DNA from 2 places in the Bacillus sp. SD127 genome. Region 1 is predicted to be linked to the other one. Evidence: riboswitches for the same ligand, from Rfam matches in the RefSeq annotation. Region 1 holds a riboswitch; the other holds the start of a gene.
The links. A riboswitch is a leader RNA that binds a small molecule or an ion and turns the genes downstream of it on or off. The one in region 1 is predicted to bind lysine.
Positions count from the first base shown of each region.

Region 2: it holds a riboswitch for lysine, as region 1 does, so the genes downstream of both, ACQVGS_RS04340 (amino acid permease) here and ACQVGS_RS06945 (aspartate kinase) in region 1, are expected to answer to the same signal.

Region 1 is NZ_CP191226.1:1,353,165-1,364,971, reverse strand. It holds gene gerE (spore germination transcription factor GerE) at 50-274, opposite strand; gene ACQVGS_RS06970 (acyl-CoA thioesterase) at 390-833, opposite strand; gene sdhB (succinate dehydrogenase iron-sulfur subunit) at 893-1,654, opposite strand; gene sdhA (succinate dehydrogenase flavoprotein subunit) at 1,657-3,417, opposite strand; gene sdhC (succinate dehydrogenase cytochrome B558) at 3,451-4,059, opposite strand; gene ACQVGS_RS06950 (YslB family protein) at 4,352-4,798, shown strand; gene ACQVGS_RS06945 (aspartate kinase) at 4,840-6,072, opposite strand; lysine riboswitch at 6,198-6,377, opposite strand; gene uvrC (excinuclease ABC subunit UvrC) at 6,442-8,214, opposite strand; gene trxA (thioredoxin) at 8,350-8,664, opposite strand; gene ACQVGS_RS06930 (alpha-N-arabinofuranosidase) at 8,978-10,465, opposite strand; gene ACQVGS_RS06925 (electron transfer flavoprotein subunit alpha/FixB family protein) at 10,669-11,646, opposite strand; gene etfB (electron transfer flavoprotein subunit beta) at 11,682-11,807, opposite strand, start outside.
Region 2 is NZ_CP191226.1:834,998-846,804, forward strand. It holds gene cysI (assimilatory sulfite reductase (NADPH) hemoprotein subunit) at 1-364, shown strand, start outside; gene ACQVGS_RS04295 (Na+/H+ antiporter) at 616-2,628, shown strand; gene yvgO (stress response protein YvgO) at 2,675-3,160, opposite strand; gene pgoN (glyoxal/methylglyoxal reductase) at 3,404-4,234, shown strand; gene modB (molybdate ABC transporter permease subunit) at 4,268-4,960, opposite strand; gene modA (molybdate ABC transporter substrate-binding protein) at 4,932-5,714, opposite strand; gene ACQVGS_RS04320 (substrate-binding domain-containing protein) at 5,825-6,751, shown strand; gene ACQVGS_RS04325 (LTA synthase family protein) at 6,778-8,634, opposite strand; gene ACQVGS_RS04330 (metal-dependent hydrolase) at 8,737-9,219, opposite strand; gene sspJ (small acid-soluble spore protein SspJ) at 9,386-9,526, shown strand; lysine riboswitch at 9,643-9,822, shown strand; gene ACQVGS_RS04340 (amino acid permease) at 9,927-11,336, shown strand; gene ACQVGS_RS04345 (iron-hydroxamate ABC transporter substrate-binding protein) at 11,701-11,807, opposite strand, start outside.

The sequences.
Region 1 (11,807 bases):
AAACAGCAATAACCGGCTCCCTCCTAAAAAGAAGGAATACCGGCAAGGATTAAAGCTCTAGCTCACCCATTCTAAGAAGCTCAACAACGGCTTGCGAACGCCCTTTCACACCTAATTTCTGCATGGCATTTGAAATATGGTTTCGAACGGTTTTCTCACTGATAAATAGCTCGCTTGCAATCTCCTTTGTTGTCTTATCTTGAACGAGCAATTCGAACACTTCTCTTTCTCTTTTCGTTAGCAGCGGCTTCGATTGAAATTCTTTCTCCTTCAAGTATTGTAACCCTCCTTGCTAAGGTGAGAGCGAATCTGAAACGAATGGGTTTTGATATAGTCAAGATATCATATGTCAGGAGGGCGCAGGAGGTGACGTTTACAGAAGAATTAGTTTATCGTGTATGGAGAAGCTTTTCTTTCTCCTCACTCGTCCAGCTGACAGCCTTTCCGCTTTCCTTTGACACTTGAACCATGACAACAGCTCCAGTGAAGCAAGGCTCCCCTACGCTATTTTCTCCGAGGTAATGCAAGGTGAGGGATGAACTGCCGACAGCGCTTGTTTTTACATAAATACGCAAGTCTTCATAAGGCATAACTTGGCGCAGATAATCACATTGCTGACTGGCGACGACTGTCATGGTTTGCTTATGTTGTTTCATCATATTCAGATTTTTAAAATAAGATATCCTCGCTTCTTCAAAATAGATGAAAGGGATTACATTATTCATATGCCCAAACATATCTGTCTCAGAAAATCGTACAGATACTTCATTAAAAAAAGAAAAGGATTCTATCCATTTTTGAAACGGCATGTCAATGTAAGCAGGAAGCTTCATTTCACTCATCTCCTTATTGTTAAAAAAACCTCTCCCATGCGGAAGAGGTTTTTTTCATCTTATACTCTGTCGCTTCCGAAGAAATTGCGGAATGCTTGTAAGTTTGTATCCCTGTTTAAGGCAGCGATAGAAGTGGTAAGCGGAATGCCTTTCGGACAGGATTGAACGCAGTTTTGCGAGTTGCCGCAATCTGCAAGGCCTCCTTCATCCATCAGCGCTTCCAGCCGGTCGGATTTGTTCATGGCTCCTGTCGGATGGGCGTTAAACAGACGGACCTGAGACATTGGAGCCGGACCCATGAATTTCGATTTGCTGTTTACATTCGGGCAGGCTTCCAGGCAGACACCGCACGTCATGCATTTTGATAATTCATATGCCCACTGGCGGCGTTTTTCCGGCATTCTCGGTCCCGGTCCTAAATCGTACGTGCCGTCGATCGGTATCCACGCTTTTACTTTTTTCAGAGAATTAAACATTCTGCTGCGGTCAACCTGCAGATCACGCACGACCGGGAATGTTTTCATCGGTTTTAAGCGGATCGGCTGTTCAAGCTGGTCAACAAGCGCCGTACAAGACTGGCGGGGCTTTCCGTTTATAACCATTGAACATGCGCCGCATACTTCTTCAAGACAGTTCATATCCCATGTGACAGGAGTTGTCTTTTCACCTTTCACGTTAACCGGATTCCGGCGGATTTCCATTAAAGCGGAAATGACGTTCAGGTTCGGGCGGTATGGTATTTCAAATTCTTCATCGTAAGGCGTGCTGTCGGGTGTATCTTGACGTGTGATAATAAATCGTATGGTCTTTTTCTCACTCATGATTATTTCGCCACCTTCTTCTTCGAGTAATCCCGTTTCCGAGGCGTTATCAGTGATACGTCGACATCCTGATACTCAAACTCAGGCGCTTCATACGGGCTTACATGTTTAGCCATTGTTGTTTTGAGCCATTCATCGTCATTACGCTCAGGGAAATCCGGTTTATAATGGGCGCCCCTGCTTTCATTACGGTTGTAAGCACCCAGTGTAATCACCCTGGCAAGCTGAAGCATGTTTGAAAGCTGGCGTGTAAACATAGCTCCCTGGTTGCTCCATTTTGTCGTGTCATTGATGTTAATCTTTTTATACCGCTCCATTAACTCCTGAATTTTGTCATCTGTTTTCAACAGCTTGTCGTTATGGCGGACAACCGTCACATTCGCCGTCATCCATTCCCCGAGCTCTCTATGGAGGACGTACGCATTTTCGTTTCCGTCCATATTCATGATCTCAGCCCATTTTTCTTCTTCTTTTTTCACGTGGGCATCGAATATCGATGAAGACATATCCTCTGCGGAAGATTCTAAGCCGTTTACATATTTAACCGCATTCGGTCCGGCTACCATTCCTCCGTAAATCGCGGAGAGCAGGGAGTTTGCTCCCAAGCGGTTGCCGCCGTGCATGGAGTAATCACATTCTCCAGCGGCAAACAGTCCCGGGATATTTGTCATTTGATCGTAATGTACCCATAAGCCGCCCATTGAATAATGAACCGCAGGGAAGATTTTCATTGGGAGTTTGCGCGGGTCGTCTCCCATAAACTTCTCATAAATTTCAATGATGCCGCCGAGCTTAATATCAAGCTCTTTTGGATCTTTATGAGACAGATCGAGATACACCATGTTCTCGCCGTTGATGCCGAGTTTCTGATTCACACACACATCAAATATTTCGCGTGTCGCAATATCACGCGGCACCAGGTTCCCATATGCAGGATATTTTTCCTCAAGGAAATACCATGGCTTACCGTCTTTGTATGTCCATACGCGTCCGCCTTCACCGCGCGCTGATTCACTCATCAGCCTTAATTTATCATCCCCCGGTATAGCTGTCGGGTGGATCTGAATGAATTCTCCATTTGCATAATACGCTCCCTGCTGATAAACGATCGATGCAGCAGACCCTGTATTAATCATGGAGTTTGTGGATTTACCGAAAATGATTCCCGGTCCGCCTGTCGCCATAATGACAGCGTCAGAACGGAAGGATTCAATTTGCATGTTTGTCAGGTTTTGCGCGACAATTCCGCGGCAGGTTCTGTCATCATCTAATATAGCGCCAAGGAATTCCCAGCCTTCGTATTTTGTGACCAGACCGGCAACCTCGTATCTGCGCACTTGCTCGTCCAAAGCGTAAAGCAGCTGCTGGCCAGTCGTCGCACCGGCATAAGCTGTTCTGTGGTGCTGTGTACCCCCAAATCGGCGGAAATCAAGCAGCCCCTCAGGCGTCCGGTTAAACATGACGCCCATCCGGTCTAATAAGTGGATGATTGATGGCGCCGCTTCACACATCGCCTTAACCGGCGGCTGATTGGCAAGAAAGTCTCCCCCGTATACAGTATCGTCAAAATGTTCCCACGGAGAGTCGCCTTCCCCTTTTGTATTGACTGCTCCGTTGATGCCGCCTTGGGCACAAACCGAATGAGAACGTTTCACAGGAACGATGGAAAACAGCTTAACCGCCATTCCTGATTCCGCTGCTTTGATTGTCGCCATGAGGCCGGCAAGACCCCCGCCGACTACAATAATGCTTGTTTGACTCATGATAGCCCCTCTCCCTCTAGTAATCTAGTACTCTTATACAAATGCAAAAATCGCTTTTAAGCCTACGTATGACAGTGCAACAAAGATAATCAGCGTAACGTACGTCGAAATTCTTTGAGAACGTGGCGTTACAGTGATGCCCCATGTGACAGCAAAAGACCATAAACCGTTCGAGAAGTGGAAAATTGTCGATAAAACACCTACAATGTAAAAGCCCAGCATAGCCGGCGAGCTCAAGATATTCGCCATCATGTCGAAATTGACCTCAGCGCCCATCTGTGCAGCAATGCGGGTTTCCCACACATGCCAGCTCACAAAAATGAGAGTGATGATACCGGTTACACGCTGCAGGACGAAGAGCCAGTTTCGCATATAGCTATATTGTCCTGCGTTATTTTTCGCAGTAAACGCTATGTACACACCATAAACTGCATGATAAATTAAAGGTAAGAAGATAATAAAGATTTCCAGAGCATACCTGAAAGGCAGACTATCCATAAAATGAGCAGCATTATTGAATGCTTCCGCGCCCCTTGCGGCAAACTGGTTGACGACTAAATGCTGAATCAAAAAGATGCCGACCGGTATGACGCCAAGCAAGGAATGCAATCTTCGAAAATAAAACTCTCTGTTCCCAGACATTACTTTACCCCCTGTTTGATAAGTGCGAAATGTGCTAAATCTCTTCCCCCACTTCTTTCAATTGTAAGCACTTTATTAAGATTTATTGACAATTTCATTTTACTCCTACCACAAAAGGGCGTCAAGAAAACGCGTACATAAATTCTAATTTTCCGAATTGATTAGTTGATTCAAAAATTTTATTTTATCAATATATAATTCTTTCTTAATTTTTCATGAGAATTACAGGATCATTCTGTAATCCTCCCCCCTGTTTGGGCTATAATATACGAAGGAGAGAGGGGAGACAGATATGAAGTCTAAATATGAAGCATCAATACATAATCTAAAAGAAATTGAAATGAACGCCTATGCCTATGAACTGATACGAGAGATTGTTCTCCCAGACATGCTTGGCCAAGATTACTCTTCCATGATGTATTGGGCAGGGAAACATCTCGCCCGAAAGTTTCCTCTTGAATCATGGGAGGAATTTCCGGCTTTCTTTGAAGAAGCAGGCTGGGGAACCCTCACAAACGTTAGCGCAAAGAAACAAGAGCTAGAATTCGAGCTTGAAGGACAGATCATTTCCAATCGGCTAAAATATCAGAAAGAACCTTGCTTTCAGCTGGAAGCTGGCTTCATCGCCGAGCAAATTCAATTGATGAATGATCAGATTGCCGAATCATACGAACAAGTAAAAAAGAGAGCCGATAAAGTGGTTCTGACTGTTAAATGGGATATGAAAGACCCTGTTTAATGAAAAAGGCGGTGACTGCATGAGTCCCGCCTTTTTGGTTGTCATGACACAGCTGAAGGATGTTTCGAGAGCTCGAATGCATCGTGGAGTGCTTCCACCGCTTTTACCATGTCATTTTCGCTCACTACTGTTGAAACTTTGATTTCAGATGTGCTGACCATTTTGATTAATATGTTTTTTTCCGCCAGTACAGCAAACATTTCAGCCGCTACACCGGGATTTGATACCATGCCTGATCCGACAATGGATACTTTGGCCAATTTGCTTTCTGTCTCGATTTTTTCGAATTCCAGCGCATCTTTGTACTCTTCAAGTACGGCAACAGTCTGGTCCGCGTCTTCGGATTTAACAGAGAAGGAAATTCCGGTCTCATGGTCTCCCGCCTGCGTTTGAATAATGATATCCACGTTAATGTTTCTTTTTGCAAGAGTTGTAAAAATAGTAGACAAAGTGGTCAGGCCGCTTGTCAGCCCGTAGATGGTTACCCTTGTGATTTGATCTTCGAACGCGATGCCTCTGACGATAAGATTCTGCTCCATGGATGATTCCTCCTCAATTAATGTTCCCGCTTCTGTTTCTGTACTTGAACGCACTTCTAACGGCACTTGGTGATTTTTCGCAAATTCAACCGCTCTCGGATGAAGAACTCCAGCGCCTAAATTGGCAAGCTCCAGCATTTCATCGTAAGAGATGCCGGCAAGCTTTCTCGCTGATTTCACGTAGCGCGGATCGGTTGTAAACACGCCGGGCACATCTGTATAAATATCACATTTATCCGCTTTTAATGCGGCAGCCAAAGCCACTGCTGTTGTGTCTGAACCACCTCTGCCCAATGTCGTGATTTCACTGTCGTCTGTCATGCCTTGAAACCCTGCCACAACAACGACTTTTCCTTCCTGAAGCTGGCCTTCTAACACGGATGTGTTCATCTCCGTAATTCTGGCGTTGCCATGGACGGCCTCCGTGCGGATCCCCGCCTGCCATCCTGTATAGGAAACGGCGTCATAGCCTTTTTCCTGCAGCGCCATGGAAAGCAAGGAAATGGTGACCTGCTCGCCTGTTGCCAGCAGCATATCCATTTCACGTTTGCTCGGCTGATCAGTGATGTCTTTTGCAAGGCTGACCAATGCGTCAGTGGATTTCCCCATAGCTGATACGACAACTACGACTTGATGGCCTTTCTGTTTTTCCGCAATGACGCGATTTGCTGCATTTTGAATTTTTTCGACTGAGCCGACGGAAGTACCACCGAATTTTTGTACAATGAGACCCATGTATAACCACCCTTTACATTTTGGTTCGTGCGGGTGAGGAGAAAGAGCGCTTTGTCCACAATAAAAAAAGCAATGAGAGGAATTGCTCTCATTGCTTATCAATTAATCATCACGATGATTATGAACAACGAGATAGCCCTCCAAGAAAATGATTTCTTGACAGCCTTACATTTATTCAATGCACGGCCAGCAAATAATACCGATGGGGTTTTATTTGCTTCGGCGACGCTCCCCTTTCAGCCTTTTTCTCAGAATCCATCTTTCTCCAAAGGCTTACTCTTGAAGTTCGCACCTCTATCTTCACCATATTACACGATCTAATTATGAAATTAGTTCACATTTTATCAGAACTTTTTCAAAAGGACAACATTATTTTTGCAATTTATCATAAAGCAGCTGTGCCGCCGCTGCGGGTACACCCGCTTTTTTGATGTCCTCGAGGCTTGCTTCCTTCATTTTTTTGACGGAACCGAAATGCTTTAACAGCATTTTCTTTCTTTTTTCTCCGATTCCGGGTATATCGTCTAGCACAGACTGGAACGCGCTTTTCCCGCGGATTTGCCTGTGGAAGCTGATCGCAAACCGGTGCACCTCATCCTGAATGCGCTGAAGCAGGTAAAATTCCTGGCTGTTTCGTTCAAGATAAACCGTCTCCAGCGGATCGCCGATTAATAAATTGGAGGTTCTGTGTTTATCATCCTTCGCCAAGCCGGCAATCGGGATATCAAGGCCGAGTTCGTTTTCTATGACGTCACGGGCCGCATTGATCTGGCCTTTCCCTCCGTCTATAATGATCAGGTCAGGGAGCGGCAGGTTTTCGCGAAGCACTCTTGTATATCTTCGTCTGACAACCTCTCTCATTGAGCCGTAATCATCAGGCCCTGTGACAGTTTTGATTTTGTATTTGCGGTATTCCTTTTTGTATGGTTTGCCGTCGATGAACACAATCATCGCCGAAACCGGGTTTGTCCCTTGTATATTCGAGTTATCGAACGCTTCGATTCTGTGCGGGATATAAATATTTAAGGCGTCTCCGAGTTTCTGCACAGCACCGATTGAACGCTCCTCGTCACGTTCGATTAAAGAGAATTTTTCTTTAAGCGCGATTTTTGCGTTTTTATGTGCCAGCATAAGCAATTCTTTCTTCGACCCTTTTTTCGGCTGATGGACGTTTGTTTCCAACAGCTGCTCAATCATCGATTGATCGACGCTGTCCGGCACTAAAATCTCCTTCGGCAGAAAATGATTGTTTTTTGAATAAAACTGCCCGATGAAGGTAAGGAACTCTTCATCTGCTTCCTGATAAAGCGGAAACATGCTGACGTCACGTTCGATGAGCTTTCCTTGCCGTACAAAAAAGACCTGTACGCACATCCAGCCTTTATCATAAGCGTAAGCGAATACATCACGGTCGACTAAGTCGTTCATCGTCATTTTTTGTTTTTCCATCGTTGATTCGATATGGGCAATTTGGTCACGAAGCTCCTTTGCCCGTTCAAATTCAAGGTTCTCAGCCGCCTCAAGCATTTTCTCTTCAAGCTCTTTTTTGACGTCGTTATAGCCGCCTTTTAAGAAACGGGTAATACTCTCAACCAGCTCTCTGTTTGTCTCTTCAGAAATGTCCTTTACACACGGAGCAAGACATTGTCCGAGGTGATAATAAAGACACACTCTGTCGGGGAGCTTTGAGCATTTTCTGAGAGGATAGAGACGGTCGAGCAGCTTTTTCGTCTCCCTTGCGGCCTGAACATTCGGATACGGTCCGAAATAGCGCCCTTTGTCTTTTTTGACATTGCGGGTGACAATCAGCCTTGGGTGGCGTTCATGGGTGAGTTTTATAAAAGGATAGGTTTTATCATCTTTCAGCATGACGTTATATTTCGGATCATGCTTTTTGATCAAGTTCATTTCTAAAATAAGCGCTTCAAGATTGGAGGACGTCACGATATATTCAAAATCCTCGATTTCCGTCACAAGCCTCTGTGTTTTTGCGTCATGAGACCCGGTAAAGTAGGAGCGCACTCTGTTTTTCAGCACTTTTGCTTTTCCTACGTAGATCACTGTCTGCTGACGGTCCTTCATTAAATAACACCCGGGCTGATCGGGAAGGAGGGCGAGTTTTTCTTTCAGTTGTTTGTTCATATGTTACCCTTCCTTATAGTTAGTCCTTTGTTTCCAGTTTAACACGAACAGGTGTTTTTCTCCATGGTTCACGATTGGCGAATAAAAAAAGCGATCCCTCAATTGGAATCGCTCTGGCATGTAAGCAGCCGAACATTAAAGATGTTTGTTTACAAGCTCTTGAAGCGCTTCTTTCGGTTTGAAGCCTACAGATGTTTCAACAACTTCTCCATCTTTTAAGACAAGAAGTGTCGGGATGCTCATAACGCCGTATTTGCCTGCTGTTTCTTGGTTCTCATCTACATCGATTTTTACGATTTTCAGTTTGTCGCCCATTTCTTGATCCAATTCTTCAAGAACAGGTGCAATCATTTTACAAGGTCCGCACCAAGGGGCCCAGAAATCAGCCAGTACGACGCCTTCGCTTGTTTCAGCTGAGAAAGATTGATCAGTTGCTTTTACGATAGCCATTATTGAATTCCTCCAATTGTGAAATGATGATTTTTAGTATAGCATCTCCCATTCGTTCACGCTATTTAAATGCTTATAAATTATTTTTTCCTGATCACAATCGGTTTACTCATAGAATGGGGCATTTCGAAATTAAAACACGAATCTGATAATCGCTCCGATCACCACGATTGCGCCGATGATCATTAAAATTGTACGAAGCATAGGACAACATCCCTTCTATAACCGTCATATACTTTACCATGCCCTTTTGGAGCTGTTTCAAAACAAAAAAGAGCGCTGTCCTCTAGTGGATCGGCGCTCCTTTTTTTGGTTAAGAATCAGTCCGTAATGTGAGTAAGACAACTGCCATTGGCGGCAGCTTTGCTTTCAATTTGTTTTTATTTACAGAATAACGGCTGAACGATTCAGGTTTTACGTGCTCCGGATCATCAAACGTGTTATGGGCGTTCATCTTTTCAGCAGTCAGGATAACGCCGGAATGATCCACAGTCTTGTCAAGACCTCTCAGCTCGATCTCCACCTCTGCTTTATTTTGATGATCAATGTTACAGATGCTGACGTTTATATCGCCCTCAGCATTTCTTGATGCTGACACACTGATTTGAGGCAGCGTTTCTCCCTTCCATTCATAGTCAGCGGACGTTGTTTCAGTATCTAAAAGTGAGGCATCCTGATGTACCTTAAACATATCAAACACATGGTATGTCGGCGTTAATAGCATCCGTTCTCCCTCAGTCAGAATCATAGCTTGAAGCACGTTTACCGTCTGTGCGATGTTGGTCATTTGCACCCGGCGGCAATGCTGATGGAAAATGTGAAAGTGAGAAGCTGCGACCAGCGCGTCACGAATCGTGTTTTGCTGATATAAAAAGCCTGGGTTTGTTCCTGGCTCAGGGTCAAACCATGTGCCCCATTCGTCAATAATCAGTCCGACCCGCTGTTCCGGATCATACCGGTCCATAATTGTTCCGTGTTTTTCAATCAATTCATCAATGTATTTGGCCTTTTTCATCGTGATGAACCATTCGTCCTCTGTAAATTCTGTGGCCGATCCTTTGCCCTTCCAGAAATCTCCCGGAATCGTGTAGTAATGAAGGCTTAGCCCATCCATCAGGCCAGCGGCTTTTTTCATGAGCACGTCCGTCCAATTAAAATCATCGACGTTTGCACCGCCGGCAATTTTATAAATTTCATTGCCGCTGTAATTGCGGACATACGTTTGAAAACGGCGGTATAGATCGGCATAGTACTCTGGATGCATGTTGCCGCCGCAGCCCCAATTTTCATTGCCCACTCCAAAATATTTCAGCTTCCAAGGCTCTTCTTTTCCGTTTTGTTTTCTCCAATCCGACATGGGCGTGCCTTCTTTAAAGGTCATATATTCGATCCATTCCGCCATTTCCTGAACTGTTCCGCTTCCTACATTGCCGCAAATGTAAGGTTCGCACTCAAGCAGCTCGCACAGCATCATAAATTCATGTGTCCCGAATTCATTCGATTCAACTGTACCGCCCCAGTGAGTATTGAGCATCGTCTTGCGGTCACCCACACCATTAGCCCAATGATATTCATCCGCAAAGCAGCCTCCCGGCCATCGGAGGACAGGAATACGCAGCTGTTTCAGCGCTTCTAACACATCTTTTCTTATACCGTTTATATGAGGAATGCTTGATTCCGTTCCGACCCAAATCCCTTCATAAATCCCTCTTCCTAAATGCTCAGCAAAATGACCGTATATATTTTTGTTGATCGTTCCTTTTACAATATCCGTTTGAATCACTGCTGTATGTTCAGACATGCTTGATCATTCCTTTCATAAATATGAAAAGCACCACAGTCAAATATAGGATCTGTGTTTTGTCTGAGGAGCCAGCATGAATGTAAGCGCTTTTAAAGTAACCTTATTATATATGTCCGTACATGTCAACGACTTTTTTTATTACTAAATATTTGTACGTATGTATTCAAAAACCCCGAACTTTTGCAGTCCGGGGCTTCCCTTTATGAGTGAATATTCAGCTGTTTGAATTCTTCAGTCAGTAATGGGACGACTTCAAATAAATCTCCTACAATACCGTAATCAGCTATTTTAAAAATATCGGCTTCAGGATCTTTATTGATGGCGACAATTACCTTGCTGTTGGACATCCCCGCCAAATGCTGAATGGCACCGGAAATTCCGCAGGCGATATACAAATCAGGAGTGACAACTTTTCCGGTCTGTCCGATTTGAAGAGCATAGTCACAATAATCAGCGTCACACGCCCCGCGTGAAGCGCCGACTGCTGCGCCCAGCACCTCGGCAAGCTCCTGCAGCGGCTGAAAGCCTTCCTTGCTTTTTACACCGCGGCCGCCCGCAACAATGATTTTCGCTTCAGAGAGATCAACGCCGTCCGCTGTTTTTTTGACGATCTCTTGTATGACGGTACGGAGATCCGTAAGGGAAACTTCGATGCTTTCAATGCTGCCTGCCCGGCTGGCGTCTTTTTCTAACGCTTGAATGTTGTTTGGACGAATCGTCACAAGCGTCATCGGATCCGTTGAAATGACACGTTCAAATGCCTTCCCTGAGTAAATCGGTCTTGTGAAAACAACGTTCTCTCCGGTAACGCTTACATCTGTAGTGTCAGAAATCAATCCCGTTTGGAGCCGGGCTGCAAGCTTCGGCGACAGATCCTTCCCCATTGCAGTGTGTCCGCATACGACCGCATCAGGTTTCTCCTTTTCAATAATGGTTCGCATCACTTGGCTGTATCCGTCTGCCGTATATGCCTTGAGCTTTGGGTCCTCAGCTGTGAGAACTTTGTCTGCACCGTAGTGGATAAGCTCCTCTGCATGCTGTGATACGTTTTCTCCTATAAGAACACCGATCACTTCTCCATCACCTGAAATGGTTCTTCCAGCGGAGATCGCTTCAAAGGTGACATTTCGCAGTTCTCCGTCACGAATTTCTCCGAGTACGATCACTTTTTTTCCCATCCTAACATCCCCCTGTTTCTTTGAATGTGCAAGCGCTAAATGACTTTCGCCTCGCTGCGGAGCAATGATACGAGCTCTTTTGCCTGTTCGGCAGGCTCACCCTGCAGAAGCTTTCCGGCTTCTTTTTTCGGAGGCAGAAAACGTTCAATTGTTTTCATTTT
Region 2 (11,807 bases), 520 kb from region 1:
TTATTTGCCGTCCCTTTTAGATAAAGTGGATGAGATTATTGACGAAAACGGTCTTCGTGATGAGGAAATTACCATTCGCATGACAGGCTGCCCGAACGGCTGCGCCCGCCATGCGCTCGGAGAGATCGGATTTATCGGAAAGGCGCCTGGCAAATATAATATGTATCTAGGCGCTGCGTTTGACGGCAGCCGCTTAAGCAAAATGTACCGCGAAAATATCGGAGAAGAAGACATTTTGAACGAGCTGCGCGTCCTGCTTTCCCGCTATGCGAAAGAACGCGAGGAAGGTGAGCACTTCGGTGATTTCGTCATTCGCGCCGGTATCATTAAAGCGACAACTGACGGGATGAATTTTCATAATTGAGATGAGAGACAGGGGGATTGCCCTGTCTCTTTTTGATTTTGCTTTGCGGCAAAAAAGTTCACCATGAGCATATCATGAGAAAAAATACCCTAAAAAGGGTACTATAAAAGAAGACTAGTGTGGAGGAGACTCCTGCGGAATCCAGTATTGGATGTAAGGCCATCCTTTATCTTTTGCAAGCCTCAGCCTCTTCGGACAAATATTGATCAACTCATCATGCAGATACGCAGCAGATTAAGGAGGTTATGCATTTGGACATATTTTTAGTCGTCCTTGTTTTACTGGCTATTATTGCGATTTCTAACATTGTCAATCGGTTTATCCCGTTTATTCCAGTGCCTCTGATTCAGGTGGCGCTTGGGATTATTGCCGCCTCATTTCCACAGGGGCTTCATTTTGAATTAAACACGGAATTGTTTTTCGTCTTGTTTATTGCGCCTCTTCTATTTAATGATGGAAAGAGGACGCCTCGGGCGGAGCTTTGGAATTTAAGAGCTCCCATTTTATTGCTTGCACTTGGCCTTGTATTTGCGACTGTGATTGTAGGAGGATACACGATCCACTGGATGATTCCTGATATTCCGCTGGCAGCGGCCTTTGGGCTGGCAGCCATTCTTTCACCGACTGATGTTGTCGCTGTCAGCGCATTATCAGGAAGGGTGAAGATGCCGAAAGGAATTCTGCGCCTGCTTGAAGGGGAAGGGCTGATGAATGATGCATCAGGTCTGGTCGCCTTTAAATTTGCGATTGCCGCAGCGGTTACCGGGGCATTTTCACTGGCGCAAGCAGCTGTCAGCTTTGTGTTTATTTCTGTTGGCGGCCTTTTGTGCGGGGTTGTCATTTCGTTCTTGATTATCCGCTTTCGTCTATTCCTGCGCCGTCTTGGCATGCAGGATGTCACGATGCACATGCTGATTCAAATTCTGACGCCTTTTGTGATTTATTTGGCAGCGGAGGAAATCGGTGTTTCCGGCATTTTAGCCGTTGTGGCGGGCGGTATTACGCATGCGGTTGAACAGGACCGTCTCGAATCGACGATGGTGAAGCTGCAAATCGTCTCATCGAGTACGTGGAACATTATTTTATTTATTTTGAACGGTCTTGTCTTTGTCATCCTTGGCACACAGATTCCGGATGTCATTTCGGTGATTTTTAACGATACAGCGATCAGTAACATGAAAGTGATCGGCTATATTCTGGTCATTACATTTACGTTAATGCTCCTCAGGTTTCTGTGGGTGCTGTTCTTCTGGAACGGCAAGTGGTTCTTTAATAAAGATCAAACCATTTATAAGCCGGGACTTCGTTCTACATTGTTAATTTCCATTTCAGGTGTGCGGGGAGCGGTTACGCTTGCAGGTTCATTCTCCATCCCATATTTCCTGGAGGATGGCACACCGTTTCCGGAAAGAAATCTGATTCTCTTTTTAGCCGCAGGCGTCATTTTATGCACGCTTGTTATTGCCACCTTCGTGCTTCCGCTTCTGACAGAAAAAGAAGAAGAGGACGAAGAAAAAAATAAGAAGCTGCTGACGGCGAGACGCAAACTGATTAAAACGGCTCTCAAAACGATTAAAGAAGACATGAATGATACAAACAAAACGGCGTCTCTTGCGGTCATTGCCGAATACAATGAGAAAATGAAAAACCTTCGTTTTCAGCAATATACAACGTCAACCCGCATAAAAAAGTATGAACGGAAAGTCCGCGCTCAAGGGATTAAAGCCGAGCAAGAAGAACTGATGAAACTGCTGGAGCGGGGAGACATCCCGGAAGAAACGGCAAATGCTCTGCAAGAACGGTTTAATGAATTGGAAATTTTGTATGCCAACCCGTTTAAAGTCGGTTTATCAAAAACAAGGCTGAAACGTCTGATGTATTGGATTTTCTTCGGAGAACATAAAAAGCCGGAGATGTCGATTTTAAACGAAGAGGGATTAATGAGAGCAACTAGGGTTAAAACGGCTAAAGCTGCGATAGGACATTTGGAAAAGCATATACCGGAAGAACATAAGGAAGTATTTTTATCTGTCATCTCGTTTTATAAACAATTAATTTTCAGATTGGAGCACAGCCATCACGAACATAAATCGAACGCCCATTTTGAAAATCAGAAGCTGGAAGTGAAGCTGAAGGCTGTGCAGGCGATCAGAAATGAGATTCAGACGCTCTTTGAGGAGCGGGAAATTTCCCGGGACATCTCTCATGAGCTTCGCCAATATATTAATGATGTGGAAGCCGCAATGCTAGAAGGCGGCGAATAATTCCAAGAAAAAAAGCTGGCATCGGACGCCAGCTTTTTTCTATAGGTTAGGGGCGATGGAATTCGACAGTGTTGTCGTTTCGGTCGAACCAGCCTCTGAAGGCCCAGTTGATCCAGCCGCCGTCTCCTTTGTTTGTGAAGCTTCCGTCTTCAAATACCCAAATGCCGTACGTAATGCCGTCATAAACGGCCGAGCCGTAAAACTGCACACCATTTAAGTGATCTTCATACTCCTGGCTTAAGTTAAAAACCATGACGTTATATTTTTGGCCGGATGCGTAGAAGGAAGATTCCATGAGATTTTTCACAAAACCGTCCCGGTTCTGGGCTGATTTAATGGCATCTGAGATTTGGTTGGCAATCCCAAGCAAATCAAGGTTGACGTTTAAACCGACTTCTGCGGCAGCTGTTCCGGCTGTTGTTTTCTGTGAGATCTTCGGTGCGGGATTTTCCTCAGCAGAGGCAAGGGACAAAGGGGCAATTGTCAAAGCGGCGCCAAGTGCAAGAGTCATTGGGATACGAATACGTTTCAATTTGTTTCCTCCTCTATGTTTTTGTGGGCTACAGTATTCGCTTACCCTGCTCACTGTCTAAATAATCTTATAATTGATAAAATAGGAAAAAATAGTGCAAATGCGTATTGTTTACTATGAAATAAAAAACGTCCGTATGAAAAAAGAAGCAAAAAGAGGCTCTTAAGCGTATTATTGGTATCTGCTGAGAGGAATGTGAGATAATATAGACGCTTACATTTCGATGAAAGGGTGGATGTTCAAGTGGCAACAAGTTTAAAAGATACTGTAAAGCTACATAACGGAGTTGAAATGCCTTGGTTCGGTCTTGGTGTTTTTAAAGTAGAAAACGGAAGTGAAGCGACTGAATCGGTTAAAGCTGCGATTAAAAATGGCTACCGCAGCATTGATACAGCGGCTGTCTATAAAAATGAAGAAGGTGTAGGCATCGGCATTAAAGAATCCGGTGTTGCAAGAGAAGAGCTCTTCATTACATCAAAAGTATGGAATGAAGATCAGGGCTACGACACAACGCTTGCTGCCTTTGAAAAAAGCCTGGAAAGACTTCAGCTTGATTATTTAGACTTATATTTAATCCACTGGCCTGGCAAGGATAAGTATAAAGATACATGGCGCGCGCTTGAAAAGCTGTACAAAGACGGCAAAATCCGCGCGATCGGCGTCAGCAACTTTCAAGTTCATCATTTAGAAGAGCTTTTGAAAGATGCTGAAATCAAACCAATGGTGAACCAAGTTGAATTTCACCCTCGTTTGACGCAAAAAGAATTAAGAGACTACTGCAAAAAACAAGGCATCCAGCTGGAAGCATGGTCTCCGCTTATGCAGGGCCAGCTGCTTGATAACGAAGTGCTGACACAGATCGCTGAAAAATATAATAAATCTGTAGCACAAGTGATTTTGCGCTGGGATCTTCAGCATGAAGTTGTAACGATTCCAAAATCGATTAAAGAACACCGTATTATCGAAAACGCTGATATTTTTGATTTCGAATTGTCTCAAGAAGACATGGACAAGATTGATGCGTTAAATCAAGATGAACGTGTCGGTCCAAACCCCGATGAGCTTCTGTTTTAATCAAAAACTCCCCGTCTAAGTACGGGGAGTTTTTTAATGTGTTTTTTTCAGTTGAATCAAAAACAGCATCAGAAAAGAAATGACGATGATACAGACGACCCACGCCCATGCAAGTGCGTTGTTGCCGGAATCCAAAGCGACATAAATGGCTGTCGGCAGCGTTTGGGTAACACCCGGGATATTCCCGGCAAACATTAAGGTGGCGCCGAATTCACCGAGCGCCCGCGCCAGACTGAGAATGCTTCCGGTCAGCAACGATGGATACGCCAGCGGAATGGAGATATGGATAAACACCTTCCATCTGCTTGCGCCGTCTACCATTGCCGCTCCCTCTATATCGGGGTCAATATCGGAAAATCCGGTTTTGGCCGATTGATACATAAGCGGAAAAGCCACGATAGCAGAAGCAATCACAGCAGCCCACCAGGTGAAGATCACGGGCTGATGAAAGATCCATTCGATCGCTTGTCCGATGAAGCTGTGCTTTCCAAACATGACGATCAAAATAAAACCGACAACGGTGGGCGGAAGAACGAGAGGAAGCATAAAAATCGTTTCGAGTGCGGTTTTTCCGAAAAATGATGCTTGTGACATCCATGCCCCTGCCAAAGTTCCGAGAATGATCACCGCGATTCCGGCGACCGCCGCCACTTGAAAAGAAAGCATAACCGGCGTGAAAAATTCTGAAGTGCTGATGTTATTCAGCAGTAAAACCATATTTCTCAAACACTTTCATCGCTTCGTCAGTTTGCAGGTAATCGTAAAATTGCTTCGCTTCCTTATGGTGTTTCGTATCTTTTACAATTCCTAACGGGTAAACGATCGGGCTGTGTGTATCAGCTTTTGTCTCATCGACGATTTTGACTTTCTTAGAGATCAGCGCGTCTGTTTTATAAACGACACCTGCGTCTACATTGCCTGTTTCTACATATGAAAGAACCTGGCGAACGTCTTTTCCGTACACGATCTTATCTTTTACTTTGTCCCATAGAGACAGGTTTGTCAGTGATTCTTTTCCATAAGCTCCTGCCGGTACAGATTCTGGAGTCCCGAGAGCAATTTTTTCTGAATCAGTCAGATTGTCAAAGCCTGTGACTGGTGAATCTCCATCCTTAGGCACAACGAGCACAATTTCATTTCCGACTAAATGAGTGCTGTCTTTTTTAGCGATATCCCCATCATCTACAAGCTTTTGGAATTTGTCCTCAGCGGCTGAGAAGAACAGATCGGCCCCGGCTCCTTGAGAAATTTGCTTTTGCAAGGCACCTGATGAGCCAAAGTTATCTTGGATCGTAATATTGTGATGGGTTTTCTCGTAGTTCTTTTGAATTTCCTCGAGTGCATCCTGGGCACTGGCAGCTGCTGAGACAGTTAAGGTCACTTTTTTCTCTTTGTCACTTGATGATTGGCTGGCAGAGCAGCCTGCTGCAAGCAGAAAAACAGTTAATGCTGCGGTCAGAATGGAATACTTCTTAAACATGATTGCACCCCTTATAATTAGTTATATCTAATTATAACTGATTATGTTTGGGTTATGTGGGTTTTTTTACATTCTCCGAAAAGGTATAATGAAATAGGAGAGTGATGATGATGAATGAAACCTCTTCCTATACGATAGAAGAAGTTGCTGGTCTGCTGAAGGTATCAAAGCTGACCGTTTATGATTTGATTAAAAAAGGCATGATCCCTGCTTACCGTGTCGGAAGGCAGATGCGTGTCGATGAAGCAGATTTAAAGCAATATAAGGCGAACATGAGAATGTCTCAGCCTGTGTCTTCACCCGAAGAGCCGAGAAAGGCACAGGAGCCGATGCCGGAGGGAAGGCGGAATGTCGTCATCAGCGGACAGGATATATCGATGGATCTGCTCAGCAAGCATTTGGAAAATGCCATTCAAGAGACGCCGCTCCGCCAATACAAAGGCAGCTTAAACAGCCTCATTGACATGTACCAAGGCAAATGCGACATTGTCAGCCTGCATCTGTACGATGCGGAAACCGCTCAATATAATACGCCTTATGTGAAACGCATTCTGTCAGGCGAACCGTTTTGTCAGATGAATGTTGTCCTTCGCAAAGCCGGCTTATACGTTCAAAAAGGAAATCCGAAAAACATACAAAGCTGGGATGACCTGAAACGAACCGACATCCGCATCATCAACAGAGAAAAAGGATCGGGCGCAAGAGTGCTGCTTGACGAACAGCTTGGTCTGCTTGGTGTGACACCTTCAGACGTCAAGGGCTACAGTGACATTGTGACTGATCATTATGCTGTTGCCTCCCAAGTCTCGAGCGGACAGGCAGACGCGGGAATCGGGGCGCAGCACGCGGCACATATGGGAAGCGTTGATTTTATCCCGCTCATCGAGGAACAATACGACATTGTCATTTTGAAAAAACACCAGCAGCTGCTTGAAGCTGTAAAGAGCATCTTGAAATCGGAAGAATATAAGGCCAACCTGTCTCATCTTAATGGCTATCAAACGAAGCTGACAGGTAAAGTGATATACGAAACATGAAAAAAATCCCTCGTAGAGGGATTTTTTTATTGACCATAAAAACGCAGAAGGTCTCCATTTAACATTTTATCAGAGAGAGACAGCTCTTCATTTGCTTTTTCTTTATAGGGAGCGCACGCATCTTGATTTTCTAACACTTCTCCTGTTTTTTGGCTATAGCATGTATTTTTCGTATATACATAGTCGTTCGTGATAAAGCTGCCGTTTCTCAGCACGGCAAATGGCGTTCGGTTGTTTGACAGCAAATCATTGCCAAACTGAATATCACCTTTTGTATCAATTCCGAGCAGGTGCATCAGAGTCGGCCTGACGTCAACCTGTCCTCCGGCATCGGAGATTGTTTCCGGGTTTTGATCAGTGATTCCAGGAATATGAATGATAAACGGCACCCGCTGAAGCTGGACGGTGTCATATGGCGTAATTTCACTTTTTCCTAAAAACTCAGCCAGGGCTTTATTATGGGCTTCTGATATGCCGTAATGATCTCCCATAAAGACAATCATCGAGTTTTCGTATAAGCCTTCATCCTTGAGCTTTTTGATAAAATGCTTCAGTGCTTCATCCTCATAGCGAACCGTCGTCACATAGCGGTTTAACAGGTCGCTGCTTGAATCATATTCATCAATCAGCTGATCCTTTTCATCAATTTCAAACGGAAAATGGTTCGTCAATGTGATGAAATTGCTGTAGAACGGCTTCGGCAGGCTTTTCAGTTTAGCAGCTGACTGTTCCAGAAATTCCTTATCCTTTAATCCCCAGCTTGTTGAGGTTTCAGGAGTCACATGGAACTCATCGACATCAAAAAAGCGGTCAATCCCAAACGTTTCATACATCACATCTCTGTTCCAAAATGTTTTATGATTGGCGTGAAAGACGGCTGAATAATAATCATTCTGCTTGAGTGATTTGTACATCGTATGAAATTGATGGTCACTTTTCGTAAAAAAGACGGCGCCGCTTAGGGAAGGGTATAGAGAGTTAGCGACGATAAATTCCGAATCAGACGTTTTGCCTTGCTCTGTTTGCTGATAAAAATGATCAAAGGAATAGCTCTTTTTCATCAGGTCATTCATAAACGGGGTAATTTCTTTTCCGTTTACCTTTTCATTCAGAACAAAGCTTTGAGTCGATTCAAGCGTCACAAAAATCACATTCCGTCCCTTTGCCAGTCCGAACTTGCTTGGATCAGGCTTGCTGTAGTCAGCCTCAGTGTAGTTTTTGATTGTAGAGAGGCTGTCTTCATCGGCAAATGCCTTCGCACTCATATTGACAGTCTGAGAAATGGTATCGTAGATGTGGAACTGAAACAGGCCAATACTTTTGACGAGCACTTCCCGGTCGAAGGAATGTGCCAATAGCTTCGGCTGTTCAATTTCTGCAAGTCCCAGCGTACATATAAGAATCCCGCAGGAAGCGGCATAGTACCGCTTGACCGTACGGGGGTTCGCTTTCGACTCGGGACTCTTCTCTTTTCTGGAAAGCAGCAGAAGAAAAGCCAAATCCGCAAACAGAGCGATGAACAAAGGATTGAACAGTTCTTTTACACTGCTGCCCATATCGCTCATGTTGCTGGCCTGAAACAAAACCGGGATGGTAATAAAATCGATATAAAAGCCGTAAAAAATCGTGTTGGAGATCAAAATGGCAGTCAGAACCAAATTGGCAATCAGCAAAAAGATGCGCTGCTTGCTGCCTTTTAAAAGCAGGCCAATCCCAAATAGAGGGAGTATGAAGCTAAGCGGATTGATCAGCAGAATCAGCTCCTGCAATAGAGAGTCGATCTGCAAATCAAAACCCAGTTTATAGATCACATAAGTTTTGATCCACATGAATAAGATGGATAAACTTAAAAAACGCTGATTGTGAAAAAAGGTTCCTTTCATCAATTTATAACTCCTCACGTTTTCTTGAACATCTGCCATGAGATGCTTCTTATGTAAAACCTACTAAAAACAGTCTTCTTAGACAAGCTTCAGCACTCGTGTTTAAAACATGCGCCCATGGAACAGCATATAAAAATAATAGCATGACGCTATTGTCAGACCGGCCAACACAAGCTGTTCGGAAAAACTGCCTGTCTTCATATACAACGGCAGCCGTATGCGAATGGTTGAAGGGAATAACAATTTGATGCCATTCACTGTCCAGGCATCCAGAACCAAGTGGCTTGCCATTCCGATCATCAGCCCTGCTGATATGTTTTTATCTGGAATATATGTGGCTGTGATAAAAAACATGATGAGCAGAAACAGCAGGCTGTGTGTAAAGGTGCGGTGGCCAAATACGGAACTGACAATTTTCGATAAGATAGGAAATTTTCTTCCGATTTTACTTTGCGTGTGGCAGATGTCGGGAATTAATGCGCCAACCGCGCCGGACGCCGCCATGAGTACTGGGTCAAATCCATAATAATAAGCCGCTGCGGTACAAGAAGCGATGCCTCCCATGATGTGTGTTTTTCCTGTCATTTCCCCGCTTCTCCTTTATCTTTTGCAAAAATCTCTGAATTACAAATATATCAAGAGAATGTATGTTTGAGCAACAGAACTTTGGCCGATAAAAAAATGAGCCGCATAATTTCCTGAGAAAAAGGCATCTTAAAGATGTACCTATTTTCTAAAAGAGGTGATACGAATGGCTTTCTTTAATAAAGATAAAGGTAAACGTTCTGAAAAAGAAAAAAACGTAATCCAAGGAGCTCTTGAGGATGCCGGTTCAGCTCTTAAAGATGATCCGCTTCAAGAAGCTGTGCAAAAAAAGAAAAATAATCGCTAACCGCATGCGGATAGGGCTTGGCTCTATCCGCATTTTCCATCTGTTCCCTTTGACAGATCATTCTTTCTTTGATAACCTTCTGGGAGTAACTGAATAAATAAATCCTCACTCTTTCTCAGTGAGGTAGAGGTTGCGCGGATGATGAGTCACACATGCCAGGCTGACAGGAGCTGTTAAACATGTGTAAAAGGCATCAGCGCCGAAGTGTGGAGAAAGCCGATCCTTTTCTATGCTGGGACTGTATCTGAATAAGTGCAGGACTGCCGCGTGCTTTTTCGCGGAGGGCTATCCGGAGATCAAGGGTGTGTGTTTCTTTAAGCATGGACTTTTGTTCAGGCTTTTTTTGTGTTTACATGATCTCGGGTTCTGGTCCGTACAAAGAATCATTGGAGGTACTGGAATGGAACAGACAAAAAAATGGGGTTTTTGGTTATTAACGGCGTTTGTCGTTGGAAATATGGTTGGATCGGGGATTTTCTCCCTGCCAAGTTCGCTTGCTTCGATTGCAAGTCCGCTTGGCGCTACGTCCGCCTGGCTTTTGACAGGTGCGGGCGTGTTGATGATTGCGCTTGTCTTCGGGCACTTGTCTATTCGCAAGCCTGAGCTGACAGCGGGGCCGCAAAGTTATGCGAGAGCGCTGTTTTCTGATCCAAAAAAAGGGAACGCTGCCGGATTCACAATGGTGTGGGGCTACTGGGTGGCCAGCTGGATCAGTAACGTGGCGATTATCACAAGTCTAGCCGGTTACTTGACTTCGTTTTTCCCAATTTTAGTTGATAAACGTGTACTGTTTGCTGTCGGCAGCCAAGAGGTAACACTCGGCCAATTGCTGACGTTTGCTGTATGTACGATTTTGCTCTGGGGAACGCACACGATTCTTGTTGCAAGCATTAACGGTGCTAGTAAATTAAACTTTATCACAACGTTTTCAAAAGTATTAGGTTTTGTTTTCTTTATCATTGCCGGATTGTTTGTGTTTCAAACGACATTATTCGATCATTTTTATTTTCCGATTCAAGGTGAGAACGGCACAAGCATTGGCATCGGCGGACAGGTTCACAACGCCGCCATTTCTACTCTATGGGCGTTTGTCGGAATTGAATCAGCAGTGATCTTGTCTGGACGCGCGCGTACTCAGCGTGATGTGAAACGTGCGACCATCACAGGTTTGTTGATCGCGTTAAGCATTTACATTATTGTCACATTGATCACAATGGGGGTTCTGCCGCACGATAAGCTTGTCGGATCTGAAAAACCGTTCGTTGATGTGCTGTATGCGATTGTCGGAAACGCAGGAAGCGTGATTATGGCGCTACTGGCGATTCTTTGCTTATTCGGAACGATGCTCGGCTGGATTTTGCTTGGCTCTGAGGTTCCGTACCAAGCTGCTAAAGCAGGAGATTTTCCGGCGGTCTTTGCGAAAACAAATAAAAAAGGAAGCCCGGTTATTTCTTTGATCATTACAAATGTGATGTCACAGGTCTTCATATTCTCTGTTATTTCCCGGACAATAAGTGACGCATTTACGTTTTTAACGACAGCGGCAACCCTTGCGTATTTAATTCCGTATTTAGTGTCTGCGATTTACAGCCTGAAGCTTGTTATAAAAGGCGAAACGTATGATCAGCTGAAAGGTTCCCGGGTAAAAGACGGATTGATCGCGATTTTAGCGTGTGTATACTCATTGTTTGTTATCGTAACAGGCACAGCGGATTTAACGACATTTATTCTCGGTATCGGTTTGTTCTTTGTCGGTCTGGCAATTTATCCGTTTGTGATAAAGAAATTCTCTAAAGAAAAACAAGCATAAAAAAAGACACCTGACAATGCAGTCAGGTGTCTTTTTTATAAAAACGTTATTTCTCCTGTTATAAGTCCCATACACAAAATAGCGGACAGGAACGCTGTCAGTGATAGGACATTCGAATATGCAAAAAACGCTTTTTCCGTTTCTTCAGAAAATGAAACAAAGCCAGCACTTAAATAAAAACGAGAAGCACATGAGAAAAAGGCTTTCCGATATAAAGACCGTTGAAAAAACTTACGGCGATGATGATGCAGCTTAATATGAATTGAGAAAGAAAATATGCGATGTGGTTCAATATGAGTTGCTCCGTCCTGTCGGATTCTTTGCAATATAGAAAAGAGCCGCAGATCAGTGCGGCTCTCTTTGTTTATTTTGTTAAGCTTTTCGTGATAAACTTCAGCTGTCCTTCTAGTGAAATCGGGTCTGAGAAATAGAAGCCGATCGGGTCAATTTTATAGACATGATCATTTTTGA